DNA from 3 places in the Tistrella arctica genome. Region 2 is predicted to be linked to each of the others. Evidence: riboswitches for the same ligand, from Rfam matches in the RefSeq annotation. Region 2 holds a riboswitch; each other region holds the start of a gene.
What was found. Region 2 has a riboswitch for cobalamin ahead of WG924_RS14455 (energy-coupling factor ABC transporter permease). Riboswitches for the same ligand answer to the same signal wherever they lie in the genome.
Positions count from the first base shown of each region.

Region 1 (9,752 bases), on a different contig from region 2:
CCCGGGCTTCCAGCCACCATCGGCGACCGGGTCGCCGCCGATGGCACCGGCCTTCCGGCGCAGGCCGGACCGCAAACGCGGCGCCAGCATATACAGCCCGACCAGCACGGCCGCGATGCCCGAGCGCATGGCGATCAGCAGCACCGGCGACACGTCACCCGCCGTGGCCTTCAGGGCGACCTGTTGCAGCCCCAGCGACGCGCAGACGATCAGCATCAGGCCGAATGCCTGAAGATCCAGGGGTTTGCGCATGCCATCCACCTTGTCCGAAGCGCTCTCGACGCGGTATGGCATTGTGGCTTTGTCGGCTTGAATGGATATAGTGAAGAACCGACAATCGATAGCGCCCCACCGACAGGCCCCACCGACAGGAGAGACCCCATGTTCGTCGATGGCCGCAGGCGCGGTGATGCGATGCATCTGCACCAGCCGCCCTTCGTCGACGCCCTGCCGGCACCTGTGGTCTTTCGGACCGCCGACATGCCGGCGGATGCCACCTACCCGCTGCACAGCCACCCCTGGGGCGAATTCGTCTATGCCTTCAGCGGCGTGATGGAGGTGCGGGTCGCGGGCCGCCACTATCTGGCGCCGTCGCAATACGGCCTGTGGCTGCCCCCTGGGATCGAGCATCGCGGGCTGAACCATCAGGCCGCCTGTCATTGCTCACTCTATGTCTCGACGCCGCTGGCCGATGCCCTGCCGGTGATGACCTGCGCCCTCAGCCTGACACCGATGGTGATGGCCATGCTCGATCATCTCCGCCACAGCAGGATCACGCCGCCCTATGACGAGGCCGGCAGCCGGCTGTTGCGGGTGCTGGTCGACCAGTTGGCCGTGGCGGGCTGCGCCGGCAGCTATCTGCCGACATCGGATGATCCGCAACTCGGCCGGGTTCTGGCGATGCTGGATGCCGATCCCGGCTGCACGCTGTCGCTGGCCGAACTGGCGCGGGCGGTCAACACCACGGAACGCACGCTGATGCGGCGATCCCAGCGCGACCTGAACATGTCGCTGGCCGAGTGGCGACAGCGGCTGCGCGTCCTGAAGGCCATGCCTCGGTTGACCGCCGGAGAGAAGGTCGAGGCCGTGGCCCTGGATCTGGGCTATGGCAGCGCCTCGGCATTCATCGCCATGTTCCGTCGCCTGACAGGCGTCACCCCTGATGATTATCGTCGCGGGGCCAGAAAGGCCGGCGGCTGAACGATGATCCTGCCCGCGACCGCCCCTTGAGACGCGAAACGCCCCGCCGGAGATCCGGCGGGGCGTTTCGTGGTCGGGAGCCTGATGAAGCCCCTTCAGCCGATCAACGCGAGTAGTACTCGATGATCTGCTTCGGGTCCATCTGCACCGGGTAGGGCACTTCGGCAAGCTGCGGCATGCGGTTGTAGCTCGCAGTCAGCTTGTCGTAGTCGACGTCGATGTAATCGGGCACTTCACGCTCACGGCGCTGGGTGGCCTCGAGAACGATCGTCAACTGGCGCGACTTCTCGCGCACGCTGACAACGTCGCCCGGCTTCAGGCGGTAGGACGGGATGGTCACGCGGCGGCCGTTGACCGCAACATGACCGTGATTGACGAACTGACGGGCAGCGAAGACGCTGGCGACGAAGTTCGAGCGATAGACAACCGCGTCGAGACGGCTTTCCAGCAGGCCGATCAGGTTCTCGGTCGACTCGCCCTTGCGGCGGGTCGCCTCGTCCACGACGCGGCGGAACTGCTTCTCGGTCAGGTTACCGTAGTAACCCTTCAACTGCTGCTTCGCAGCGAGCTGAAGACCGTAGTCCGACGGCTTACGGCGACGCTGGCCGTGCTGGCCGGGGCCATAGGCACGCGCGTTCACCGGGCTCTTGGCCGTGCCCCAAAGATTCACGCCGAGCCGCCGGCTGATCTTGTGCTTGGCCTGGATGCGCTTGGTCATCTTGTGTTTAAACCGTTCAGTAACGGGTAGGACCGCAGTAGAGGATCGGGTCTATTTATAGGCGGGAGCCGGTGTTGTCAAAGGGAATCACCCCCCTTGTTCGGCCGCTATGCCCCATCTGCCATCGCCTCCCCCGCCGGCCCCGGCGCCACCGCCACCGGCCAGGTGCCGGAGGGGGTCGCGACCGGCCTGAAGCTGAGACCGAAGGCGTCGTCGGCGGCCCCGGATGCCAGCACCGCACGCGGCGTCCCCACCGCCCGCAGCCGGCCGCCATCCAGCACCGCCACCCGGTCGGCATGGGCCAGCGCCAGCCCCAGATCATGCACCACCACCACCACGGTCATGGCGCCACGCAGGCTGGCCAGCAGCCGCATCACCGCCAGAGCATGGGCGATGTCCAGGCTGGCGGTGGGCTCATCGGCCAGCAGCAATCGCGCCGGTGCCGCCAGTGCCCAGGCAAGTGCCGCCCGCGCCCGCTCCCCCCCTGACAGATCATCCAGCCGCCGGGTGAGCAGCCGGTCGAGGTCGAGCGCCGCCGGCGGTGGCACCGGCCGCCCGCGGACACCGGCACCGGCACCGCCCGGCAGCCACCCCGCCCCGCGCTCGCGGCCAAGACGGATCAGCTCGGCCACGGTCAGGTTCCAGTGGCTGCGGAAGCCCTGCGGCAGATAGGCGACGTCCCGCGCCCGCATCCGCCGCGCGCGGTCGGCCAGAGGGGCGTCGTCGAGCAGAACCCGGCCGGTCGCCGGTTCCAGAGCACCGGCCATGACCCGCAAGGCGGTGGTCTTGCCGGACCCGTTCGGCCCGACCAGCGCCAGCATCTCGCCCGGCACCAGATCGAGCGACAGGTCGTGCAGCACCGGTCTTCCGCCCAGATGCACCGTCACATGCTCAAGGCCAAGCGCCGCCGCTTCCCTCATCCCGCGCGCCCTCATCTTACACCGCCACGGGCCTGACCCAGCACCAGCAGAAAGGCCGGCGCGCCGATCAGCGCCGTCAGCAGGCCAAGCGGCAGATCGGCCGGCGGCAGCAGCGACCGGGCGAGCCCGTCGAGCACCGCCACCAGCGCCCCGCCGGCCAGCGCCGAGGCCGGAATCAGAACGCGGTGGCCGGGGCCGACCAGCCGCCGCGCCATATGCGGCACCATCAGCCCCACGAAACCGACCAGCCCGCCCCAGCCCACGGCGACCGCCGTGATCGCGGCCCCGGCCAGCACCGCCAGTTCGGTGAAGCGCCGGACGTTCAGGCCCATGGCACCGGCGGCCTCATCACCCAGCCCCAGCCGGTCGAGCCCCGGCGCCAGAACCAGCGCCAGCGCGATGCCGGCAAGGCTGAGCCCCCACAGCAGAGCGAGCCCGCCGGCATCCGGCGTGTGAATGCCGCCCAGCGTCCAGCTCATCACCACCTGAAGGTTCACGGTATCGTCAGACAGGGCCAGCAGCAGCAGGCCGCGCACGGCACCCAGCGCCGCCGCCACCGCCACCCCCGCCAGCAGCACGCCGGTGACATCGGCGATCCGCGCGGCACGGGCGGCTGCAATCACGATCCAGGTCGCGCCCCAGGCACCGGCGATCGCCAGCACCGGCAGAGCCAGCGCCGGAGCCACCGGCAGCGGCACCAGCAGCGCCACGGCCGCACCCAGCGCGGCACCCGGCGCCGTGCCCAGCAGCCAGGGTTCCGCCAGCGGGTTGCGGAACACGCCCTGGAACACCGCGCCAGCAACGCCAAGACAGGCCCCAACAGCGAAGGCCGCCAGCACACGGGGCAGCCGCCAGTACAGCAGCAGACGCGCGAACGGGCCGTCGCTGCCGGCAATCAATCCGGCCAGATCGGCACGCGTCGCGGTTTCGGTGCCAAGCCACAGCCCGGCCAGAACCGCCGCCACCGCCGCGACGGTCAGCAGGGTGAACGCCAGGGTCCGGGTCATCCACCTGCCCCTTCCACAGATTGCGGCGCAGCGGCACAGGCGCCCCCGGCCGCGAAAGCCGCAGGATGCAGCAACCGGGCCAGCATCCAGGCGCCGTCCACCACCCGTGGCCCGGGGATCAGCAACAGCGCCCGCGACACCGCCGCCACGTCACCACGCGCCACGGCGTTGATGCCGCCCCAGCCGGGCCGTGTGGTCAGCGCCTGCGCCTGCGCCGGTGTTCCGGCAACCAGGATCATGTCGGGGTCCGCCTGCCACACCGCCTCTCCCGACACGCGGCCCAGCCGGTCCCGACCGGCAAAAACACTGACGCCGCCGGCGGCGCGCAGGATGTCGCCGGTATAGGTGTCGTCGCGCAGGGTGAACGCCGCACCGCGATCGTCGCTGCCGGTTTCAAGATACACCCGCACCGGCGGCCGGCCAGCCAGACAGCGGCGCAGATGATCGATCCGCGCCGCCATCGCCGCCGCCACGGCATCGCCATCCGCCTCATGGCCGGTGGCGCGGCCCAGCAGGCGGATATTGCCAAGGATGTCGTCGAGGCGCCGATGGGTCAGCACCAGCGCCGGAACGCCGATCCGACCCAGCGGATCGACCATGCCGGCCGCCGCCTGTCGTGCCGGGGTCATCACCACCAGATCGGCATCCATCCGGGCGATCGCCTCCACCGAAAACCCCAGCCGACCACCGACCCGCCCGGCCCGCGCCACAATCTCGGGCGGATAGCGGGTCCAGGCCTCGATCGCCACGATCTCGGGGCCGGCACCGATCGCGGCCAGCATCTCGACATTGCTTGAGAAGATGGCGACGATCCGCCGGGGCGCCGCCGGGATCACCACCGCGCGCCCCAGCGCGTCGGTGACCACGCGCGGCCATTCACTCTGGGCGGCCGCCGCGCCAGTGGCCGGCATGGCGGAGACCGCCAGCGCGGTCAGCGCCAGCAGCACAGCCACCTGCCGGCGCCACCGGCCGCGGTCAGAACCGCCAGGTCGCGCCGACATAGGCACTCCGCCCGGCCTGACTGTTGCCCAGGCCGCCATTGGACGACACCGGATCACCCCGATAGGGCACGCTGTCGGTGGCGATGAACAGCGGATGGTCGTTCACATCCCACAGATTGTCGATGCCGCCGAACACGGTCAGGGCATCGGTGACATACCAGTCGCCGCGCAGGTTCATCAGCCAGCTCGATCCCTTGCGATGCACATACCGGCTGTCGGGCTCGGCACCGGCCACCAGCGACTCCTCGGTGTCGTAATAGAGCGGGCCCCGGACGACAGCCGTCGTCGTCATCGACCAGATGCCGCGCGCGCCGAAGCTCACCCCCAGCGCCGCCTGGGTTTCATGCATCCGTTGCAGCCGGGTGCGGTCGGGGCCGGTCAACGCCGGATCGGCGCCCTCGTCGCGCATCTCGACATTCCACACCCCTGACCCCTGAACGGCCAGCGCCCAGTCCCGCCAGCCCATCAGGCGGGCAAGGTCATAGCGGGCCTGAAGTTCCAGCCCGCGGATGATGGCATCGCCGCCGGCATTGGCATAAGTCCGCTGATCGGTGCCGGTGGTCACCGTGGTGATGCGGTCGGTGATGGTGTTCTGGAACAGGGCCGCGTCCACGAATAGCGGCCCGTCGGCATGGGCGGCGCCCAGCTCGAATTGCAGGCTGCGTTCGGGGTCGAGATCGGGGTTGCCGAAGGTGCGGCCACCACCGACCGCGGTGAAATCCGAGGCAAGCTCGGTGCCGGTGGGCGCGCGGAAGCCGGTCGCCACGCCCGCCCGCAGCGTCACGGTCGGCCACGCGGCCCAGGCGGCACCGATGCTCCAGGTCACGTCGTCCCAGCTTTCGGTCCGCTCGACCAGCAGCGGCTGGTTCGGGGTCGCGCGGGTCGACACCCGGCCATAGCTCCAGCGCGCCCCGCCACGCAGGGTCAGGGCGTCGTCGAACGCCCGGTGCACGGCCTCGCCATAGACACCGAGGCTGTCGGTATCCTCGTTGATGTCATAGGGCGGCACCTGGGCGGTCGTCCCGCCGGTCATCGATTGCCGGACACGGTCGCTGCGCAGTTTCGCGGTTTCGGCATCGATGCCGAAGATCAGATCGGTGTCGTCGTCGACCGCCAGACGCGGCGCCAGCTTCAGCCCCATCACATCCAGTTGCCGGCGGTTGTCGTCGGACGAGAAGCCGTCGGCGCCGCTGCGCTGACGTTCGGACCCCCAATGAAAGCTGTCGACGTCGCGCACCACATAGGCTTGCGCGGCAACACCGATCCCGGCGCCGAATTCCCGGTCCCAGCCCAGATCGATCGAGGCATTGCGCCGGTCATCGGTGTTGTTGGTGTCCCATTGCGAGCCCCGGAAACCGGCATCATAGACACCATCGGTGCGCAGCGTCAGGTCCAGGCGCCCCAGCCGCTCGTTCTGGAAGCCGAAGGCGCCCAGCCCGCCGCCACGCCGCCAGCCGGTGTTGTCGAGCGTGCCTTCGGGCGTGTCGTAATCATCCTGCACGCCGCCGCTCAGCCCGACATAATGATCGATACCGCCGCTGGCGCCGGCGGTGGCGGCATGGCCGCGGGCCAGACCGAACGAGCCGGCGCGCGCGGTGATCTCGCTGCCGGCCTCTTCGGTCGCGCCTGAGCGGGTGATCAGATTGACCACGCCGCCGATCGCCTGGGCGCCATAGATCACCGAGGCCGGGCCCCGGATGATCTCGATCCGGTCCAGATCATCGGGCGACAGCTTCGACAGATTGGCGGTGCCGGCGCGACGGCCGTTCATCAGCACGGTCACCTGACTGCGCCAGTCGCGGCCCTGGCCGTCGGTGGCGCCGCCGCGGATGTTGAACGAGGTCTGGCCGGGGCTCCAGTCGCTGAAGAAGCCCACGGCATTCTCGGCCAGCAGATCGGTCACCGAGCGGGCCGAGGACCGGCGGATGGTCTCGGTATCGATCACCTGCACGGTGCCCGAGGCCCGTGCCCGGGGCTCCGGCCGGCCCTGGGCAGTGATGACCATCCGGTCGAGTTCCGCGGCCGCGATGTCATCGGCCAGCGCCGGCGCCGGAGACAGAAGAAGCGGTGCCGGTGCAGCCAGCAGGGTGCAGAGGGCGGACAACGCCGACGGCCGGCGCCGGCCAGAGAAACGGGTGCGCATGGTGGTGATGTCCGGTTTTCCTGATCTTGTGGTGAAGAGCAGCACGCGAGGGGTCAGGCTCAGCCATGCCAGAGCAGGATGGCGCTCACCTTCGGCGCCTCGGCAATGACGCCGCCGTCATCGGCCGGCATCAGAGCGTGGTCGAGATGCTGGTCCAGGCGGTGCGCCAGATCGTTGGAAACCCGCCCATGGCGCCGTGCCAGCCGGTCGATCATGTGGTCGCGGGCGACGGCGCGATCGGCAAACCGGGCACGGAAACGCCAGTCGACCAGATGCACCAGATCGGGGGCCTGGTCTGGTCCCAATTCGTCCAGGCACAGGCTGTGGCCGGGGGTCGTGTCCTCGCCATGCAGATCATCAGGCAGAAACCCCGACAGGCACCAGCTTCGCGGCCCCGCCTGCGCCGGCACGATCCAGGCCAGGCTGCGGCCACGGCCACGGGTGCGGGCATAAAGCGCCCGCGCCGCGCCGATCGGCCCCGGAATATTGGCGCAGAGCACCAGATCGGCCGGGTCGGCCATGGGGGCGGCATCGAGCGCCTGCCAGCCATCGGCGCGGATATCCAGGGTGAGATCGGCCCGGCCGGCCGCCACCGCCGCCAGCCGGCCGCGCATATGGGCATTGGGCTCGAATGCGGTCCAGTGGCCGCCGCGCGCGATCAGGCCAAGGCCGAGCACGCCCGACCCGGCGCCGATATCGATCAGCGACCGGGCCCGCCCGCCGATCAGCGCCCGCAAGGACTCGCCCAGATTGCGGGCATAATCGGACCGGTCCAGATGTCCGGCGAAGAAGGACGCATCGGCATCGCCCCAGGGCGCCGGGATCGGCACAGACGATACGGGATGAGATGGCGACGACGTGTCGCCGGCAGGGCCGGATTTCGCCGGCAGAGACAGTCCGGGCAGCATGATGCCTCACGATGCGTGGCACATCACCGCAAGCAGGACAGTCGGCACGAGGGCCGGCCATCGCCACCGGTACACCCCGACCGGCAGGCACGCGCGTGACCACGATAGACGGCAGGTCTCCTGGCTCACGGGTCTTCACCGGACCGTCGCCTTCCCGGCCGCATCATCGAATGCCGCGCCAGTGGCGAGTGGACGGCCGGCTCGCCGTCTACAGTTGCGGGGACAGCCGGGGCATGGCGCAGGCGCTGGCACAGCCAGACACACGCACGCACCCCGTTCCCTTTTGATCCCCGAAGGGAACCGTCTGAGCCGAGACTACAGGCGCGGTTCATGACCGGTCAAGCATCTCGGCGTTCGGAATATGTTATGTTATAACATTACAAGAATTGCAACGCGAAAACAGCCGGACATGGCAGGTGCCGTTCAGCCGGGGGCGGCGGCCGTCAGTTCGGTGCTGCCGACCAGCCGCACACCGGCCGCCTGCATCTGCTGGCGTGCCCGGTCGAGCGATCCGTCATTGTCGATGGCCCGGCAGGCATCCTCGACCACCACCGCCTCGAAACCGGCGGCGCGGGCGTCGAGGGCGGTCCAGGCCACGCAGAAATCGGTGGCAAGCCCGCAGATGAACACACGGGTGATGCGGCGGCTGCGCAGATAGCCCTCAAGCCCGGTCGGACTGGTGCGGTCGGCGGCAAGAAAGGCCGAATAGCTGTCGACCGCCGGATCGTCGCCCTTGCGGATCACCAGCCGCGCCTGCGGCAGATCCAGCCCGTCATGCAGATCGGCGCCACGGCTGCCCTGCACGCAATGGTCGGGCCACAGCACCTGGGCGCCATAGTCCAGATCCATGGTCTGGAAGGGTGCATGACCCGCATGGCTGCTGGCGAACGAGGTATGGCCCGCCGGGTGCCAGTCCTGGGTCAGCACCACCTCGGCGAACAACCGTCCCAACCGGTTGACCAGCGGCACCACCGCGTCGCCATCGGCCACCGCCAGCGCGCCGCCGGGCATGAAATCATATTGCAGGTCCACCACCAGCAGCGCGTCATGGCCGCCGATGGTGATCCGCCCGGCGGCGGCATCGGCGGCAGCCTGGCGGCGATCGGGGCCGCGGGCGCGGCCGGGCGCCTTTGGCGGAACGATGCCGGCCGCCGCTGCGGCAGCCGCCGCATCGGCCCGGTCCAGCGCCGCGCGCCGGCGCCGATAGGACGGGAAATCGGCCAGTTCGCCCTCGCGCGCACCGCGGATCATCAATCCGTGCAGGAAGCCGCGCATCGAGCGAACCTCCTGCCCGGTCAGATCGGCGCGCTGAAACATGGCCTGGACGTTGCGCAGCATGGTCGGCCGCATCTCAGGGTTCCGGATCACACCCGACCAGTCCAGCGCCTGCGCCAGATGATCGAAGAACGAGGCCACCTCTTTCTTCGAGGCCCGGCCATAGCGGCCCATCTCCATCTGCACCGGCACGGTCTCGTCGCGGGTGGTGAACCACTCATACGAGAACAGCGCCACCGCCTGCGCCAGATTGAGCGAGGCGAAGGCCGGGTTCAGCGGCACGGTCAGGATCAGATCGGCAAGGGCGATGTCTTCATTCTCAAGCCCGGTGCGCTCGGGCCCGAACAGGATGCCGATCCGGCCGCCGGCTTCGGCATGGCCGCGCATCCGCGCCGCCGCCGCCGCAGGCGTCGCCACCGGCTTCACCATGTCGCGCGGGCGGGCGGTCGACGCCACCAGAAAATCCAGATCGGCCACGGCATCGGCGACGGTCTCGAACACCCGCGCCCGTTCAAGCACCACGTCGGCGCCAGACGCCAGCACAGTGGCACGGTCATTGGGCCAGGGACAGCGCGGCGCC
Region 1 is NZ_JBBKTV010000001.1:96,304-106,055, reverse strand. Features, by position in the region: partial or broken gene WG924_RS00470 (DMT family transporter) at 1-216, opposite strand, end outside; gene WG924_RS00465 (AraC family transcriptional regulator) at 382-1,200, shown strand; gene rpsD (30S ribosomal protein S4) at 1,304-1,918, opposite strand; gene WG924_RS00455 (ABC transporter ATP-binding protein) at 2,026-2,838, opposite strand; gene WG924_RS00450 (FecCD family ABC transporter permease) at 2,850-3,845, opposite strand; gene WG924_RS00445 (ABC transporter substrate-binding protein) at 3,842-4,798, opposite strand; gene WG924_RS00440 (TonB-dependent receptor) at 4,821-6,989, opposite strand; gene WG924_RS00435 (class I SAM-dependent methyltransferase) at 7,049-7,897, opposite strand; cobalamin riboswitch at 7,991-8,217, opposite strand; gene pncA (bifunctional nicotinamidase/pyrazinamidase) at 8,321-8,962, opposite strand; partial or broken gene WG924_RS00425 (RNA methyltransferase) at 9,158-9,752, opposite strand, start outside.
Region 1: it holds a riboswitch for cobalamin, as region 2 does, so the genes downstream of both, WG924_RS00435 (class I SAM-dependent methyltransferase) here and WG924_RS14455 (energy-coupling factor ABC transporter permease) in region 2, are expected to answer to the same signal.

Region 2 (9,752 bases):
GAGCGTCTCGACGGCGATGATGTCGTTCTCCGCGACCTTGTACTGCTTGCCGCCCGTCTTGATGACCGCGAACATGATCGATCTTCCCGATAGTCGTCGTCGCGCCGGCCGGCCGGGAGCCGCAGAGCGCGGCCCGCTCAAGCCCATGGCCCACGCGGAACAGTTGGAGTGGTTGCACCCGCCAGAGCCCCGGCTCCGACCAGCCCGCCCTGGGGCGGATCGGTCCGTGGTGCGGACGAAAGCGACCGGGTCGGCGCCGACTTGAAATCGCCGCCGCTGCCCGGGACCACGCGACTATATTGGCCGCGCGTGCTTTGTCAACAGCGACGGGCAGATAACCGCCATCGCGGATGGTGACATCGCCCGCCACCATGCTCGGCTGTTGCATTGCCGCAGCACTTGGCTATTCTCTAGCGCGCGGATGCCGGAACACCGGTATCATGCGGCATCGGACGTGGGCGAGAGTGGCGGAATCGGTAGACGCAGTCGACTCAAAATCGACCGCCGAAAGGCTTGGGGGTTCGAGTCCCCCCTCTCGCACCAGACCGCCCGAGGGCACGGCCCGTCAACGGGCTTGCCTCACCAGATGTCGGCGACCGGCGATGCCGCAGGGCGGTCGATGGCCCCGGGCCGAACATCCTTCGTTCATGATCGCCAAGCACGACTGGTCGTTCTGATGGCCCTTAAACTTGGGGCATGGCCATCATCAGACAGTCTTGGTCATCGACCACAACCTTCGCCCCTGAGATCAAGAAGGATGACGATGGCTCTCGGCCGCTATGACAATGCCGGCGACGATGTCCATGATCTGATCCGCCGCGACGGTATCGCACAGATCCAGCGCCTGATTGACGAGGGGCTGGCGAGCGGTATCGGTACCCGCACGATGGCGGATGTGTTGGACGAGGCGCGCCGTCAGGCCGGCGGATCGGATCGCGGCAGCCTTTAGTTTGCCCCCGCCCGGATAGTTTAGCCCCCACCGGGCCACAGCATCATCACCATCGACGCCACCAGCAGGGCGGCCAGGATCAGGTTCACGATCCGCGACACCAGCGGCTGGCGGAGCAGGCGGGCGAAGCCGGCGCCGGCGAGTGCCCAGGTGACGTGGCTGAGCGTGATCAACACCACCATGATGGCGACGCGGGCGACCATGTCGGCCATGGGGGCGGTGGATGGCGGGGTGGCGCCGCCGAACAGGGCGCCGATCGCCAGCCATGCCTTGGGATTGGTGGTGGCGAGGATCAGGCCGCTGACGATGCCCGGCGGCGTGGCCCCGGCGCTGGCGGCGCGCGGCGGTGGTGCCGTGGCGATGCGGAGCGCGAGATAGAGGATATAGGCCGCCGACAGCACGGCGAAGCCGGCGGCCAGCGTGGGATGGCCGGTCAGCAGCGAGGCCAGCCCCGCCGCCACCGCCAGCATCACCGCGATGGTGCCCGCGGCGCTGCCGGTCAGGAACGCCCATGTCCGCCGGAGGCCGAAGGCGCTGGCGACCGCGGTCATCGCGATGGTGGTGGGGCCGGGGCTGACGGTGACGGCGAAGCCGGCAAGCGCGAATCCTGCCAGATCGAGACCCGCCATATCGAAGGGCAGATGCTGCATCGTCGAAAATCCTGTAACGTTCCAGGGTCATGCAGACCCCGACATGCCGAGACGGCCCGCCAGATGGTTCAGCGCCCCCGTCGCCGCGTCTCGCCGGTGCGCCGCGTCTCGCCGATGCGCCGCGCGCGGCCGGCGTCGAGACCGGGCGGCTGCGCGCGGGCGTGACCTTGCGCATCGGCCAGGGCAGTGCCGGCATCGAGCGGCTGGAGGCGGGGTTCGACGGCCCGGCCTTCGCGCCGCATCGCCACGACACTTATGCGATCGGCATCACCACCCGCGGCGTGCAGTCGTTCCGCTATCGCGGCGTGCGGCGGCTGTGCCTGCCGGGCGAGACCCATATCCTGCACCCGGACGAGCTTCACGACGGCGCCGCCGCCACCGATGACGGGTTCGGCTATCGGATCGTCTATATCGATCCGGCGCTGGTGCAGCAGGCGCTGGGCGGACGGGCATTGCCGTTCGTGGCCGATCCGGTGGTTGCGGCCGCCGGCCGCGACCCGGCCCTCGATCAATGGCTTGCCGATCTCGATGGACCGATCGACGAGGCGGCGCGCGTGGATCTGGCGGTGACGATCGCCGGCCTGCTGGACAGGCATGCCGGCGGGCCGCCGCGCCGGCCGGTGCCGCTGGCCCTGGCCCGGATGATGGCGGTGCGCGAGATGATCGCCGCCGATCCCGCCATCCGCCACCCGGTCGCGGCCTTCGAGCATGTGGCCGGGCTGGATCGCTGGACGATCGCGCGCCAGTTCCGCCAGGCCTTCGGCACCAGCCCGAGCCGGTTCCGGACGCTGCGCCAGATCGATATCGCCCGGCGGCTGATCAGCGGCGGCCTGCCGCTGGCCGAGGCGGCACTTGAGGCGGGTTTCGCCGATCAGAGCCACATGTCGCGGCTGTTCAAGGGCAGTATTGGCCTGACGCCTGCACGCTGGGCGGCGGCGCAGGCCCTGCCCCGGGCCAGGGCGGCGTCATCCGGCTGACACCGCGCCGGTCCGGGCCTCTATGGCCTTCACCACCGCCGCCATGTCGAGCCCGCCATGACCAAGGGCCAGGGTTTCCGAGAACAGGGCGTGGCAGACATCGAGCAATGGCGAGGCGATGCCGGCCTCGCGGGCCGCCGCCGCGATCAACTGGTTGTTCTTCAGCACGTCGACGATCCCGGCCTGAACGGTGAAATCGGCGGCCAGCAGCTTGGCGGCCTTCATCCGCGACACCGCACTCGCCATCGGCCCGGCATCGAGCACCGCCACGAAGCGTTCAAGATCCAGGTCATGGCGTTGCGCGAAGTGAAAAGCCTCGGTCAGGCCGGTGACCATGGTGATCAGGAACACGTTCACCGCCAGCTTCATCAGCAGGCCCGACGGCACCGCGCCGCAATCGACCACCCGCGCGCACATCGGCGCCAGCAGCGGCCGCACGATCCCGGCCGGCCCCGGATCGCCCGCCAGCATCGCGACCAGTTGCCCGGCCTCGGCCGGCAGGCGCGAGCCCGAGACCGGCGCCTCGACATAATCACCGCCGGCGGCGCGGATATCATCACCCAGCGCGCGGGAATAACCGGGGGCTGTGGTGCCCATGTGAACGATGATGCGGCCACGGACATTGGCGGCGAGGCCGGGCGTGCCGCGACCCAGTACGGCATCCATCGACGCCCCGTCCATCATCATCAGGAACACGACATGGGCACGTCTGAACACCTGCGCCGGGGTGGCCGCCACCTCGGCGCCGGCATCGGCCAGGGCCTGGGCGCGTGAACTGGTGCGGTTCCACACGATCAGCCCTATGCCGGCCCGCGCCAGGTTCAGCGCCATCGGCTGCCCCATCACCCCCAAACCGATGAACCCGGTCGGTGTCGTCATCTCGGATCTCCTGTTGCCTGGATATGACCGCGATGCGGAGTCTGATCCGCCGGAGGTGACTTTAAGGATCGGGCCAAACCGCGTATTGAAGGCTTGTGCAGGTGGTGTGGGGCAACGGAGGTGGCGGATGGGGGATGATCGAGCGCGGTACCGGGTTCTGACCGACGCCGTGCGGCGTGATCCGGCGGATCGTGACGCCCATCTCGCGCTGGCCCGCCATCACATGGCATTCGGGCGCGCGGATCTGGCGATGGCCTCGTTGCTGACCGTGCGCCGGCTGGCGCCGGACCATCCGAAGGTGGGTGATATGATCGCCCATTGCCTTGGCCGTCTTCGCCTGCCGCCGCCAGTACAGCTGTATGACGAGATTCTGGCCCGGCTGACGGCGGGCGACATCGACGACATGCGGATCGCGGCGGTCGCGGGCCGGATGCTGGCGCGCCGGCATGGGCTGGGCCCTGAGACCGTGCCCGCCGCCACGCCCGATGATGCGACCTGTTCGGCGCTCGCGGCCGATCCGCTGTTCCGGCGCTTTCTCGATCGCTGTGCAAATGTCCATCCGGTGATCGAGCGGGCGATGGTCCGGCTGCGACGCCGCTGTTGCCTGAATGACGGGCTGACGGCCGATGATCAGGGGGAAAACCAGCGCGAGCCGCTGCCGCTGGAGGCGCGCATCAGCCTTGCGGCCGGCCTGCTGAATTCAGACTATGCCGCCGCCTGGACGGATGATGAACAGGTGGCGCTCGACGCCAGAATCGCCAGGGTCGATGCCCGCGCGGCGGAACTTGGCGACGTGGCGCTGACCGATGATCTGGTCGCGATCGCCATGTATCGGATGCCGCCGATGGCGGCGATGGCCGAACTGGCCACCCGGCCGGCCCTGCCCGATCCGGCGCGGCGCCGCTTTCTGGCGGTGTTTCATGACGAGCCGATGGCGATCGCCGCCCAGCGGATTCCGGCCCTGCGTCCGGTCACCGATCCGCTGTCGCTGCGGGTGCGCGCGCAATACGAGTCCTGGCCCTATCCGCGCTGGCGCGGCCTGCGCCCTATCCGTCGGCGACGGCTGGCCGAGGTGCTGGCGCGCACCCTTGGAACGCCTGTCACAGGAACACCCACGCATGCCGCGATCGCAGCGCTTCCCGACGATCCGGATATCCTGATCGCGGGCGGCGGCACCGGCCGGCACACGATCCACACCGCCCGGCGCTATCAGCACCGCTCCGTCACCGCCATCGATCTGAGCGCCGCCAGCCTGGCCTATGCGGCCCACAAGGCCGGGCTGCATGGCTGCGACGACGTGGCGATGCTGCGGGCGGACCTGTTCGATCTGACGAGCGAACGCCTGGAAGCGGCGGGGCGGCCCGGGCGGTTTCATCTGATCGAGGCGGTGGGCGTGCTGCACCACACCGCCGACCCGCTGGCGGCGTGGCGACGGCTGCGCGATCTGCTGCATCCGGGCGGCTGGATGAAGATCGGGCTCTACAGCGCCACGGCCCGGCGCGATCTGCTGGCGGCGCGGCTGTGGCTGGCGCGTCATGGCTGGCGCGGCGACGCGGCCTCGATGCGGCGCTTCCGGCGCGATCTGCTCGACGGCCGGCTCGATCCCGCTCTGGCGCATCTGGTGACCTGTGGTGATTTCTATAACCTCAACCATCTGCGTGACCTGCTGTTTCACGAGCAGGAGGTGCTGTTCACGGTGTCGATGATCGCGGCGCATCTCGATGCGCTTGGGTTGAGTTTCGCTGGGCTTTCCCTGCCGGAAAGTGATGTCATGCCCCGCTATCGGGCAATGTTTCCCAATGATCCGGCGGGTGCCAACCTGGAAAACTGGGCCGCCTTCGAAAGGCGGAACCCCAAAACATTCATCGAAATGTATCATATCTGGTGCCACGATTGAATCTTTGCTGGACCCACGATGGCCGGATTTTCGATTGAAATGTAGCCGCCTTGCCGGAAGAATGATGGCGTCACGATACTTATTTGGAGCGGCTATGATGACACACGGCAATCACCACATCTCCGGCAGCAACGATCTGTGGCAGGAGCCGTCCTGTGGGGGGCAGGTGTCTAAGACGCGTCGGCATTGGTCGGCACCTCGATTGACGGCGATGCTCGTCGCGACCACGGCAGCTAACTTCAACGGCGGTGGGAGCGACGGCACCTTCTTCTCCTGACCTGAGGCACCCGATGGGCCGGAATGATCTGTGACAGGCGGTGCTGCCGCTATCCGCCAGTGACAGATCACGCCCCTTCGCCCGCTTGACACACAGCGCAACCACAGATCACAATCCGGTCACGAAGGTCTGCCATGCCGGCGCTCAGAAGGGCGCTGCCAGGGCGGTGAAAAGGGAACATGGAAGCGGGCGGTCGCCCGCGAAGCCATGGCTGCCCCCGCAACTGTAAGCGGAGAGTCTGTCGCCCTGCTATACCACTGGGCAAGACTGGCCACTGGGATACCGGCCACCGGGGACTCCGGGTCGGGACACTGGGAAGGCCGGCGACGGATGATGACCCGCGAGCCAGGAGACCTGCCTTCGCGTCTGACAGGGCCACTCTTCGAACGGGGCGTTCGGATGGGGGCGGGATATATCGGCGGATCGCCGGTCATCTCCGAAGGCCTTGCCGTGTGAAGAGGCTCGATCAGGCTTCGGAGGATCGGCATGCATATTATGGAAGGCTATCTGCCCGCGACGCACGCCGTGGGCTGGGGCCTGGTTTCAGCACCCTTTGTCATTGCCGGCGCGCGCCGCATCGTGAAGCTCGTGCGCGACAAGCCCGAGGTCAAGCTGCTGCTGGCCGCATCGGGCGCCTATGTCTTCGTGTTGTCGGCACTGAAACTGCCATCCGTGACCGGCAGTTGCTCGCACCCCACCGGCACCGGGCTCGCCTCCGCCCTGTTCGGCCCCACCGTCACCACGGTGCTGGGCGCGATCGTGCTGTTGTTCCAGGCGCTGCTGCTGGCCCATGGCGGGCTGACCACGCTTGGCGCCAACATCTTCTCGATGGCGATCGTCGGGCCTTTCGTGGCCTGGGGTATCTTTCGGGGCATGACCGGCGCCGGACTGAGTGCTGCCCTCGCGATCTTCTTCGCGGCGACGCTGGGTGACCTTGCGACCTATGTCACCACCTCGCTGCAACTGGCGATCGCCTTCCCCGATCCGGCGGGCGGGGTGGCCGGTGCCGCCTCGAAATTCCTCGGCATCTTCGCGATCACCCAGATCCCGCTGGCGATCAGCGAGGGGCTGCTGACCGCGGTGGTGTTCAATATGTTGAGCCGTTACAGCCGTGGCGAGCTGCTGAGCCTGAACGTGCTGCGCGGCCGCGCCGCCGCCGCTGGAAAGGTCGCATCATGATCAAGCGCAATCTGGCGATGCTGGCCGCCGTGGCGGCACTGGCGATCGCACCGCTGCTGATCCACCCGCCCGGCACGGTGGAATTCGCCGGCGCCGATGGCGAGGCCGAGGCGATGATCACCGAGATCCATCCCGATTATCAGCCCTGGGCAAGCCCGTTGTGGGAGCCGCCGAGCGGCGAGATCGAAAGCCTGCTGTTCGCGCTTCAGGCCGCGATCGGCGCCGGGCTGCTGGGCTATTATTTCGGGCTGCGGCGCGGGCGGCGCGATGCGGCGGAAGATGGCGCGACCGGGGCTGTCACGCCCGTCGTCGATGCGCCGCTGCGGAGCGGCAATGCGCGCCATTGACCGCAGCGCCCATACCAATCGCTGGCGGCACTGGCCGGCGGCGGAAAAGCTGGTTGTCTGCGCCGGGTTGATGCTGGTGTCGCTGCTGGCCGCCGGCTGGGCCGGGCAGGTGATCATCCTGGCCGGTCTGGTGGTGGCGCTGCTGGCAGGGGCACGGGTGCGGCCGGGCGATCTGGCGCGGGCGGCGATGGTTCCGGTCGGGTTCATCGCCACCTCGACGCTGGCGCAGATGGTGACGCTGGATCTTTCGACCGGCTGGCCGGTCTTCGGCATCGCCGGCCCGGAGGCGCGGCTTCAGGCGCTGTTCGTCGGGCAGCGGAGCCTGACCTGCGTGACGGCATTGCTGGCGCTGGCGCTGACCACGCCTTTGACCAGCATCCTGCAATTGTTTCAACGCCGCGGGCTGGCCGGCGACATCGGCGATATCGCGCTGATGATGTTCCGGATCATCTGGCTGGTGCTCGATTGTCTGGAAGCCGGCCAGCGTGCCCAGGCCGCCCGGCTGGGGCATGAGGGCGCGCGTCGGATGATCCGCTCCAACGGCCGCTTGCTCGCCAGCCTGCTGCCGCGGGTGCTGGACCGCGCCCAGCGGATGAACACCGGGCTTGGCGTGCGCGGCTATGACGGCACGCTGCGCTTCGTCTCGGTCGAGGCGGCGGCGTCGGCGCCGCGCATCGCGGGCCTGTGCAGCGGCCTGGTGGTGCTGGCTCTGGGGCTGGCGCAACTCGGATGATGATTGTGACGCCCACGCATGACCAGACCGTGCCCGGCTTGAAGGCTGTCGGGCTGGAGGTCACCTATCCCGGCCGCACGCGGGCGCTGGACCGGGTGGATCTGGCGATCGCGCCAGCCCGGAAGCTGGCGATCCTGGGTGCCAATGGCGCGGGCAAATCCACCCTGCTGCTCACCCTGGCCGGCGGGTTGAAGCCGCAGGCGGGCAGCGTGTGGCTGGATGGGGCCGAGGTGGTTCACAGCCGCCAGGGGCTGGCGCGGCTGCGCCGCCGGGTCGGGCTGGTGTTGCAGGATCCCGACGACCAGCTATTCGCGGCAACCGTGGCCGAGGATGTGTCGTTCGGGCCGTTGAACATGGGGCTTGATGCCGCCGAGGCACGGGCGCGCACCAGCGAGGCGCTGGCGGCGCTGAACATCACGGCATTGGCTGGCCGCCCCACACACATGCTCAGCTTCGGCCAGCGCAAGCGGGTGGCGATCGCCGGGTTGATGGCGATGCGCCCTGGATTTCTGCTGCTCGACGAACCCACGGCCGGGCTCGATCCATCCGGCGTCGACGATCTGATGCGGCTGCTGGACGGCGTGGCGGCATCGGGCACGGCCGTGGTGGTGGCGACCCACGACATGGATCTCGCCTATGGCTGGGCCGACCGGATCGCGGTGTTCGGCGACGGCCGGATCGCCTGTGACGGCGCGCCTGACACGGTGTTTCAGGACCATGACCTGCTGCGCCGGCTGGGCCTGCGGCCGCCGATGCTGGGCCGGCTGGCCCAGGCGCTGGCCGCACGCGGCATGATCGACCCGGCCCGGCCATTGCCGCGCCGCCTGGATGATCTGCTTGTGGCGTTGACCGGCCAAACCGGCGCGGACCAGCCACCCGGCTGACCGGGGCTCAGATGACCTGCGCGTCCAGCACCGCCCGCCAATGCGCCAGCCGGTCCTTCAATTGGGCGGTGCGGATATAGGGCAGGATGTCGTCCTCGTCCTCCAGCCGTTCCAGAACCTCAAATGTCAGGCTGTCGGCGCCATGGCGATGCCAGGCGTCCTGAAGCGATCTGTGGGGATTGGTGCCCAGGCGCAGCGTGAACCAGATCCGGTTGCGGATGGTGTCGAGCGTCGGGGTCTGGCCGATCCAGATATGGGGCCGGAGATCGGGCTGGACGGCACAGCGGATGGCATAGATGCCATAGGCGGCCTTGCGCTCCTTATAGGCGGCGACGGCGCGCTTGCGGTCGATCCCTGTCATGACGGTTCTCTCTTCCTCGATCTGGCATGCGGCTTGGGTTGCGGACGGTAATATAACCCGGGTTATATTGACAGGGAGATTATTAACCGGGTAAAAATCTGCCACACCCCGTGCAGGAGGCTTGCCCGTGACCGACCGGACCCAGCGACCCAGTACCGCCTTCGATGGCGCGCGGCGCCTTGCGGCGGGGCCGCTGATCGAGGTGGCGTTGGCGGTGAAGGCGGCCGCCGATGCCGGGGCAGCCGGGCCGCTGCTGATCTTTGACGACGCGACCGGGCGGGTGGTGGATGTCGATCTGCGCGGCAGCCGCGCCGAGATCGCGGCCCGGCTGGTGGCGCCCGCGCCGGCAGAGACCACGGCGCCGGCGACGGCCGCGCGCGGCCGGGGCCGGCCGAAGCTTGGGGTGGTCGGGCGCGAGGTCACCCTGCTGCCGCGTCATTGGGACTGGCTGGCCGCCCAGCCGGGAGGCGCCTCGGTGGCGCTGCGCAAGCTGGTGGAGGCCGCCCGCCGCGACGTGGGCCCCGATCAGCGCCTGCGGATGGCGCGTGAGACCGCCTATCGCTTCATGAACGCGATGGCCGGCGACCTGCCTGGCTATGAAGAGGCGACGCGGGCGCTG
Region 2 is NZ_JBBKTV010000006.1:92,988-102,739, reverse strand. Features, by position in the region: gene rplU (50S ribosomal protein L21) at 1-75, opposite strand, end outside; tRNA gene WG924_RS14485 (tRNA-Leu) at 459-543, shown strand; gene WG924_RS14480 (ribbon-helix-helix domain-containing protein) at 758-949, shown strand; gene WG924_RS14475 (LysE family translocator) at 970-1,599, opposite strand; gene WG924_RS14470 (AraC family transcriptional regulator) at 1,629-2,576, shown strand; gene WG924_RS14465 (NAD(P)-dependent oxidoreductase) at 2,565-3,455, opposite strand; gene WG924_RS14460 (methyltransferase) at 3,583-5,352, shown strand; cobalamin riboswitch at 5,738-6,005, shown strand; gene WG924_RS14455 (energy-coupling factor ABC transporter permease) at 6,116-6,808, shown strand; gene WG924_RS14450 (energy-coupling factor ABC transporter substrate-binding protein) at 6,805-7,155, shown strand; gene cbiQ (cobalt ECF transporter T component CbiQ) at 7,142-7,888, shown strand; gene WG924_RS14440 (energy-coupling factor ABC transporter ATP-binding protein) at 7,888-8,772, shown strand; gene WG924_RS14435 (GIY-YIG nuclease family protein) at 8,780-9,133, opposite strand; gene WG924_RS14430 (DUF2239 family protein) at 9,261-9,752, shown strand, end outside.

Region 3 (9,752 bases), on a different contig from region 2:
ATCGACCGGGCAGCCCATGCCGCCCCCGATGCCCTGCACGCGCTGCGGGCCGGATCGCGCGCCTTCGTCACCACCGCGACCCGGCCCGACATCCGCCAGATCGTGCTGATCGACGGGCCGGCGGTGCTGGGTTGGAAAACCTGGCGCAAGGTCGATGCCGCCCACGGGCTGGGCACCCTGATTCTGGGACTGAATGCCCTGGCCGACGAGGGCCGGTTGCGCCCGGGCCTGTCGGTGCAGGCCCTGGCGCTGATGCTGTCGGGCGCCTTGAACGAAGCCGCCCTCGGCCTTGCCGCCGCCGATGGTGGCGTCACCGGGCCGGCTGTGACCATGGCGATCGATGCCCTGATCGATGGCATCGTGCTCCCGTCACTCTGATCCGGCGACAAAATCCACGGCAGCCGTGATCACCGCGGGTTCGGCCAGGATGCGGCCATGGCCCAACCCGTCATGTTCGATCATCCGCGCGCCAGCCCAGGCGGCGGCAGAGGCGCGCCCGGCCTCGATCGGCACCACGCGGTCATCGGTGGAATGGAAGAACAGAGCCGGCTGACGAAGCTCGCGCGCCTGGCGCAGCAGGTTCATGGCATGAAGCTCGGTGCCAAGAGCCAGCAATTCGGCCTCGAACACCGCCCATTCCATCGCATCATAGCCGAAGCGTGCCGCCACGGCCCGGGCCTCGTCGAGATAGCGGACCGGCGACGACACCAGCGCCACCCGTGCGACATCCGCACCGTCCAGCAATGCCACGGCGGTGGCGGCACAGCCGATCGAATGGGCGATGATGCCCTGCACCGGCCCGGCATGACGCGCCGCATGGGCCACTGTCGCCGCCACCGCCACCGCCAATTGCGGAATGGTCGCGGTGCTGCCACCCGATCCGCCATGGGCCGGCAGATCGGGGGCGAAAACCGTGTAGCCTTTGGCCCGCAACGGTGCCACGAAGCCCGCCATATCGGCGTGGCTGCCTTCCCAGCCATGGACCAGCACCGCGCTCGATCCGGTGGCCGCCGCGCCATCGGCCGGTGCCCATTGGCGGATCAGCATGCCGGTGCCCGCCACATCGATCTCGGTCAGGCTGTCGGGCATCGGCATCTGCCGCGCCGGACGTGCCCGGCGGCGGTCCGGGGTGATGAGCGCGTGCGCCAACTGGCGCGGGGTCGGGCGCCGGGCCGGCGTCGCGGAGGCATTGGGGTCTGCCAGGGTTGCGGGCTGGGTGGACATCGGCACGGGCGCCTCTTCTGATGGTCATTGACGTTATATATGATATTGATCATATAATCGGCCATGGCAACCACAAATGACGCATGCCGATGCGGCACCGCCCCTTCCTTGACGCCCCCCTCCCCTGACGCAAAGGACAGGTCTTCCCCATGACCAGCACCGTCATCGCCGGCTATGTCCGCACGCCGTTTCACTTTGCCCGCAAGGGGGCCCTGGCCGGGACCCGGCCGGATGATCTGGCCGCAACCGCCATCCGGGCGCTGATCGACCGCGCGCGGCTCGATCCGGCGCTGATCGAGGATGTGATCATGGGCTGCGCCTATCCTGAAGCCGAGCAGGGCGCCAACATCGCCCGCCTCGCCCTGCTGCTGGCCGGCCTGCCGCAATCGATCGGCGGCATGACCGTGAACCGGTTCTGCGGATCGTCGATGTCGGCCGTCCATATCGCCCATGGCCAGATCGCGACCGGTGCCGGCGAAGCCTTTATCTGCGCCGGGGTGGAATCGATGAGCCGCGTGCCCCAGGGCGGCTTCAATCACAGCCCCAATCCGCGCTTCCGCAGCCCGGCTCGGCCTGATACCAGCCTGCCCGATGCCGATCTGATGATCGACGCCCATATCACCATGGGTGAGACGGCGGAGAATGTCGCGGCGCAGTATCGTGTTCCCCGCGCCGAGCAGGAGAAGCTGGCGCTCGCCTCGCAACGGAAGGCCGCCGCCGCCCGCGCCGAAGGCCGGCTGGCCGACGAGATCGTGCCGGTGGCCACGCCTGATGGCGTGGTCGTCGACAGCGATGGCTGCCTCAGACCTCAGACGACGCTGGAGGCTCTGGCCGGATTGAAGCCTGCCTTCCGGCCCGACGGCACCGTCACCGCCGGCACCGCGTCGCCGCTGACCGACGGTGCCGCCGCCGTGCTGGTGACGTCGGAAGCCTTCGCCATCCGCCACAGCCTGCCGATCCTGGCGCGGGTGCGCGCCACCGCCATTGTCGGCTGCCCGCCGGAAATCATGGGCATCGGGCCGGTGCCGGCCACACGCAAGGCACTTGCCCGCGCGGGCCTGACCATCGCCGATATCGACGTGGTCGAAATCAACGAGGCCTTCGGCAGTCAGGCGCTGGCCTGCATCCGCGCGCTTGAGATCCCCGAGGCGATCGTGAACATCGATGGCGGCGCCATCGCCATCGGCCATCCGCTGGGCGCCACCGGCGCCCGCATCACCGGCAAGGCCGCGCAACTGCTGAAGCGCACCGGCGGTCGCTATGCCCTCGCCACCCAGTGCATCGGCGGCGGCCAGGGCATCGCGACCATTCTTGAAGCCGTCTGATCAGGCGCGTTCAGCGTCAGGTTGCCGAGCGGTGTTCTGCGGTCGAACTGCGCCCAGACACCGGCCGTGCCATCCCAGTCGCCCCGGCTGGCGGCCTTGGAATATTCGGTCGCGCGCTGCTCGAAGAAATTGGCGTGCTCAACGCCGTTCAGGATTTCGACCAGCCAGGGCAACGGATGCGGCACCAGCGGTCGTGCGCCATCCTCGACGTCGGAATAACAGCCATGAACCGGCCGCAGGCCAAGCTGGGTCAGCCGCCAGTCCGCGATATAGCGGATATAGGCTTTGATATCGGCCGGCGTCATGCCGCCCACCGGCCCCAGTTCGAAGGCCAGATCGATGAACCGGTCTTCCAGCGACACCATGGTGCGGGCCACGTCGGTGATGTCGTCGCGCACCGATGCGGTCACGGCGCCGGTCTCGCGATGCCATTCATGAAACAGGCGGATGATGCCGGCGCAATGCAGGCTTTCATCGCGCACCGACCAGCTCACGATCTGGCCCATGCCGTTCATCTTGTTGTGGCGGGGAAAATTCAGCAGCATCGCGAAGCTGGCGAACAGGGCCATGCCTTCGGTGAAGGCGCCGAACATCGCCAGCGTCCGCGCCACATCCGCAACCGTGCCGGTGCCGAAGCTGTGCATGTAATCGGCCTTGGCGCGCATGTCGCCATAGCCGCGGAAGGCCTCGAACTCGGCCTGGGGCATGCCCAAGGTCTTCAACAGCAGGGCATAGGCGTCGATATGCACGGTTTCCATGTTCGAGAACGCCGCCATCATCATCTGGATCTCTAGCGGCTGGAACAGCGGGATATAGCGTTTCAGATAGTTGTCGCCGACCTCGATATCCGACTGGGTGAAGAAGCGGAAGATCTGGGTGAGCAACTGGCGTTCGGCATCGCTGACCCGGTCGGAATGCCAATCCTTGATATCCCCGCCAAGCGGCACTTCCTCCCCCATCCAATGGGTTTGCTGCTGGCGCTTCCAGAAGCCATAGGCCCAAGGGTAGCGGTCGACGTCATAGCTGCCGGTCGTGGTCAGCAACCCGACACGGCCGGTACCGACCAGGGTCATCGGATCGAGGTTGCCCGCGATGAGACCGACATCCGCCGCCGTCATCCTCACTGACATGCAAGGCATTCCTCATAATCGGTCGGCGTGGCGGATGCCGCAGAGCTCGGTGCCGTGTCCGGCCCCGTATTCACCAAGGTGTCGGTGTCACCCGCGAAGCCCGCACGCTGCAACGACCGCGACCGGCAGTAATACAGGCTCTTCACCCCCCGCTCCCAGGCGGTCCAGTGCAGCATATGCAGATCCCATTTATCGATATCGGCCGGCAGATACAGGTTCAGTGACTGGCTCTGGCAGATGAATGGCGCGCGATCGGCGGCGAAATCGATGATCCAGCGCTGGTCGATCTCGAAGGCGGTGCGGAACACGGCCTTTTCATCGGCGGTCAGCGCGGCCAGATGCTGCACCGATCCTTCATGGCCAAGGATGGACTGCCAGACCGCCGGCCTATCCAGCCCCTTGGCGACCAGCAGCCGGACAAGATGCGGGTTGCGTACCGATATCGCGCCCGACAGGGTCTTGTGGGTGTAGATATTGGCCGGGATCGGCTCGATGCAGGCGCTGGTGCCACCACAGATGATGCTGATGGATGCCGTGGGCGCGATGGCGAGCTTGTGGCTGAACCGCGCCTGCGTGCCGGCTTCCGCCGCATCGGGACAGGGGCCGCGCTCACCGGCCAGAAACACCGATGCCCGGTCGGCCTCCCGCCGCAGCTTGCGGAAGATGGCGAGATTCCACGCCTTGGCCATGGCGCTTTCGAACGGGATACCCCGCGCCTGAAGAAAGGCGTGAAAGCCCATCACGCCCAGCCCGACCGAGCGTTCGCGCATCGCCGAATAGCGCGCCCGGGCCATGCTGTCGGGCGCGGTCTCGATGAAGCTGGTCAGCACATTGTCGAGGAAGCGCATCACATCCTCGATAAAGCCCGGCGCCTCGTTCCACGCATCCCAGGTCTCGATGTTCAACGAGGCAAGACAGCAGACCGCGGTGCGCTCCTGGTCGTGATGGTCAAGGCCGGTGGGCAGGGTGATCTCGCTGCACAGGTTCGAGGTCGACACGCCCAGCCCCAGCATCCGCTGGTGGCGCGGCAGCGCCCGGTTGACGGTATCGATGAACAACAGATAGGGCTCGCCGGTCTGAAGCCGGGTTTCAAGAATGCGCTGCCACAGCCGGCGGGCATCCACCCGCCGGATCTCGCTGCCGTCACGGGGGCTGCGCAGCGCGACGTCATCCCCGGCCTTCACTGCCGCCATGAAGTCGTCGGTGATATTGACCCCATGATGCAGGTTCAGGCCCTTGCGATTGAAATCGCCCGACGCCTTGCGGATCTCCAGGAATTCCTCGATCTCGGGATGATGAATGTCCAGATAGACCGCCGCCGATCCGCGGCGCAGCGACCCTTGCGAAATCGCCAGGGTCAGGCCGTCCATGACATGAATGAACGGAATGATGCCCGAAGTCTCGCCACAGCCCTTCACGGTTTCGCCGATCGACCGGACCTGACCCCAATAGGTGCCGATGCCGCCGCCATTCGAGGCCAGCGCCACATTCTCGTTCCAGGTCCGGACGATACCGTCCAGGCTGTCGGGCACGGCGTTCAGGAAGCACGAAATCGGCAAGCCCCGCGCGGTGCCGCCATTGGACAGGATGGGTGTCGCCGGCATGAACCACAGCCGTGACATCGCATCATAGATCCGCTGGGCATGGCCGATATCGTCGCCATAGGCACAGGCAACCCGCGCGAACAGATCCTGATACCGTTCCCCCGGCATCAGATAGCGGTCGCGCAAGGTCGCCTTGCCGAAATCGGTCAACAGGGCATCGCGGCCATGATCGATGACAAGGTCCGAGGCGCGTGGCGCCGGTGCCAGCGGGGCCGGCAGCGGCGCATGCCGTATCCGGCCGGCCCCGACCGGCGCGGTAACGGGAACCAGATGACCATGACGGTCGAAATCGAAGGCCGGCGATGACATGGTGCTCACCCATCTGCCCTGGCGGACCGGTTCCGGGTGAACGCAGGGCGATGAAGGCCCCTGCGACGGTCCGGAACACCCGGACAAAGGCATGACCTGCCGCCTGCGCCCGCCGGGACTCCCCGCCCAGGGACGTTTCAACAGGTTCGCGGCAGGTCTCCTGGCTCGCGGGTCGCCGCTGCCACACAGGCCTTCCCGGCATGTTGCCATGCCAGTGACACCAGATCGTGTGGCCGCTCGCCGCCTACAGTTGCGGGGACAGCTTCGGCCTTGGCGGGCGCAATTGTAACGCCCGCCGCACCGAATTCCCTCTTAGCCCCATATATAGTGGATACAGGGAACCGAGAACGCTGCATCTTGTACAGATCCCCGGCCCGTCGTCAAGCCTGCCATCCGGCCTGCGCTTATCCGGCAAGGCCGAGGCCCAGCCGGGCCAGCACGGCCTCGATCGCCCGCCATCGGTCGGGCGTCACCTCGCCGCCGATCGTGATGCGCTTTGCCGCCGGATCCTCGCAAGCGACCACCAGCCCGTCGCCGGTGTCGCCGAGGGCCGCCCGCACCCGATGTTCGGCCGCAAGCTGACGCAGGCGGAAGCGTGCGATCTTGCCAAGCGGGGTCAAGGGCAGGTCGGGCAGCACGAAGACATGGCGCGGCCGCGCCGGCGGCTCGGCGATGTGCGCGGCCATGAAGGCCGCGATGTCGTCTTCGGTGCAGGTCATGCCGGCGCGCGGCATCACATACAGCACCGGCAGTTCTCCGGCATAATCGTCGGGCATGGCAACCGCCGCCGCCTGGGCGACCGCCGGATGGGCATGCGCGACCTCCTCGATCGCCACGGGATCGATATTGTGGCCACTGCGGATGATCACGTCCTTGGCCCGGCCGATGATCCGGAGCTCGCCCGAAGGCAGCACCTCGCCCAGATCACCCGATCGCAGCCAGCCATCCTGCGGACGATCGACGGTACCGGCAGCGGTGCGATAGCCCTGAAAGACATGTGGACCCGACACCAGAACCTCGCCGCGCGCACCGGGGAGACAGGCCGCGTCGACCGCGCCCAGCGCCACGCGTGCCAGCGGCACCGGCGGGCCCACGGCATGATCGTGAAACCGGCCGTCAGCCGGCTGGACCGACACGATCCCGCCGGTCTCGGTCATGCCATAAAGCTGACAGACCGGGCGGGCCGCGATCTTTTCCACCCGTGCCGCCAGTTCGGGCGCCAGCGGCGAACCGCCGGTCAGGATGGCCCGCAGCCGGTCGAGGCGCGCGGATCCGCGCGGGCTGTCGGCGATGGCTGCCAGAATGGTCGGCACACTGCCGATCATGCTGGTGGCGGTCTCGTCGACGATCTGCCAGAATCGCCCGACCACCGCCGGGTTGCGCAAGGCGGTGGCGGTTGGAAAAATCACCGTGGCGCCTTGCGACAGCGCCGCCAGCAGCACATCCACCGCGCCGCCGACATGAAACAGCGGCAGGCCGGTGAGCACGCGATCCTCGGCGGCCATGCCACTGCCGGCCGCCGCCATCAGCGTCGCCGCTGCCAGATTGCGGGCCGACAACTGCGCCAGCCGCGGCGCACCGGTCGTGCCACCGGTGTGAATGAAGGCCGCCACCCGGTCGGGATCATCCGGATCGACCGCCCCATCCGCACCGGTACCCCCGTCCGCACCGGTACCAACGAAGTCGGCCCAGGTAACAGCCCCCGGCCTGGCGGCGCCCATCGGCACCTCGACCACCGTGGTCACCATCGGCACCGACGCCACCGCCGCCATTACCCGGGCATGCACATCCAGCGCCGGATGCGGCCCCATGGTCACCACCACCCGAACCCGCGCCAGGGTCATCTGGGCCGTCAGTGCCTCGGCCGACAGCAGCAGGTTCATCGGAAAGGCGATACCGGCCGCCGTGGCGGCGATCAGCGCCGTCACGGCCTGCGGCACGAAAGGCAGCAGGATGGCGATACCGTCCTCCGGCCCGACGCCCGCGGCGCGCAAGGCCGCGGTCATCTGCCGGATCTCGCGGACCAGGGCCGCATAGCTGGTCGTGATCGGGGGCGATCCGGCGGCATCCGGCAGATAATCCAGCGCCGGGTGATCCGGACGCTCTGCCGCGATCTGTGCCAGCAGATCATATGGTGTGGGTGTCGCGTCGAGGCGCGCGCGCAGCGCCGCCTCACGCCCGTCTGTGCCGGTCGGCATGGGCCGTATCTCCCTCCCTTTGGGGACGTGTATTCGTTTTATTATTCTTGTCGTTGGCGCCCGTTATCCGGCCGGGCGCCGGCCGTGCGCGGCCTCAGCCGTCGCCGTGGCCGCCCATCTCGCGGATCAGGGCCCGCGCCTCGTCGCCCTCGGGGATCGGCCGGCCGCTATCGCGCCAGGCAACCGCCGCCTTGAAGCCCTCGGCCTGGGCATAGCGGCGGAACCACAGGCCTTCGGGGTTGTGGCGGGTGATGCCGTCGAACACCGTCGCCATCATCTGCGACTGTTCCAGGCCCTGGGTCAGCATCACCTGATTGACCACCATCTTGTGCATGGCCAGATGCCCGCGCGGCACGCCGGCGATACGCCCGGCAAGCCGCAGGGTCGCCGCCTCCAGCTCCGCCGCCGGCACCGCCTCATTGGCCAGCCCCCAGGCGGCGGCGGTGCGGCCGTCGATCAGGTCACCGGTGAACATCATCTGCTTGGCCCGCGCCGGGCCCAGGCGATAGGTCCACATCGCCGTGGTCGGGCAACCCCAGACGCGGGTCGGCATATAGCCGATGCGGGCATCCTCGGCCATGATCAGCAGGTCGCAACACAGCGCGATATCGCTGCCCCCGGCCGCCGCCGCGCCATGAACCTTGGCGATGGTCGGCTTCGAACACCGCCACAGGCTCATGAAATCCTCGGTATTCCGCTTCATATAGGCGTAGTCGACCATCGGATCCCATGGAAAGCGCTCCTGCTGACAGGGATGCTCGACCATCTGTTCGGCGGTATCGGCAAGGTCATAGCCGCCGCAGAACCCCTTGCCCGCGCCCTCGACCACGATCACGTGAATATCATCCTGCGCCTCGGCCCACGCGACGGCGGCCCGGATATCGCGCGGGGTCTGATCGGTGATCGCGTTCAGCCGCTCAGGTCGGTTCAACAGCAGGCGGGCGATGCGCGGGGCCTTGGGGTCGGGCGCGATGATCAGTGTTTCGAATGCAGGCATGTCGGGCTCCATATCCGGGGCAGGCGGCTGGTACTATCTCACAGTCAAGTCTGACTGTATGGCGATGGAAATTGACAGTCAATCCTGACTGTCAGGCCACAAAGCCACCCACCTGTTGAAATGTCACCGCAGGCATGGTTGCAATCGCGGCACCTCACCGCCCGGCCCGGAGATCCACCCGCCATGACCGATGCCCACACAGCCGCCCAGAACGATGACCGGCCGATCCGGGAACAACAGCGTGATCAGACCCGCCGGCGCCTGCTCGACGCGGCCGTGACATCGCTGATCGAGCTTGGCGTGGCGCGCACGACCACCCTTGAGGTGCAGCGCCGCGCAGGTGCCAGCCGCGGCGCCCTGCTCCACCATTTTCCCAGCCATGCCGCGCTGCTCTCGGCAACCATCGAGGAACTGGTGCGCCGCAACGATGCGGCGGTGCGGGATGCGCGGTCATCGCCGGCTGTCGGAACCGGACCGGTGGAACGGGCCATCCGCACCCTGGCGGCAATGAGTGCGCAACCGGCCTTCATGGCCGAACTGGAGTTGTGGGCCGCGGCCCGCACCGTTCCGGATCTGCGCTCGGCGATCCAGGCGGCGGAACGGCAGGCGCGTGGCGCCCGCGAGCGGGTGCTCGCCGATCTGTTCAAACCGCTGGGTGACGCGCCCCAGCGTGATGCCGTCGTCGCGATGAGTGTCGAGTTTCTCCGCGGCCTCGCTCTGTCTAGCCTGCTCTCCGCCCGCCCGGATTATTACGAGCGGATGGTGACGCAATGGGTGCGGGCGGCGGAATTGCTGCTGGATGCGCCATCCCGGCCAGCCGACTGACCGGCCCGTCGACAACAGTTCGGCCACCGCCGAAGCATGCGGCCATGCGGACAGGCTAGGATCAGGGTCATCATGCCACTGCGCGGATGCCGCCGATGATGCCTCCAGATCTCGACCCCACGACCCTCGCCGCGATTGCC
Region 3 is NZ_JBBKTV010000001.1:6,172-15,923, reverse strand. Features, by position in the region: gene WG924_RS00075 (TetR/AcrR family transcriptional regulator) at 1-378, shown strand, start outside; gene WG924_RS00070 (alpha/beta hydrolase) at 370-1,224, opposite strand; gene WG924_RS00065 (thiolase family protein) at 1,374-2,549, shown strand; gene WG924_RS00060 (ribonucleotide-diphosphate reductase subunit beta) at 2,483-3,679, opposite strand; gene WG924_RS00055 (ribonucleoside-diphosphate reductase subunit alpha) at 3,670-5,592, opposite strand; cobalamin riboswitch at 5,727-5,953, opposite strand; gene WG924_RS00050 (AMP-binding protein) at 5,997-7,790, opposite strand; gene WG924_RS00045 (crotonase/enoyl-CoA hydratase family protein) at 7,885-8,787, opposite strand; gene WG924_RS00040 (TetR/AcrR family transcriptional regulator) at 8,971-9,612, shown strand; gene WG924_RS00035 (sulfite exporter TauE/SafE family protein) at 9,708-9,752, shown strand, end outside.
Region 3: it holds a riboswitch for cobalamin, as region 2 does, so the genes downstream of both, WG924_RS00055 (ribonucleoside-diphosphate reductase subunit alpha) here and WG924_RS14455 (energy-coupling factor ABC transporter permease) in region 2, are expected to answer to the same signal.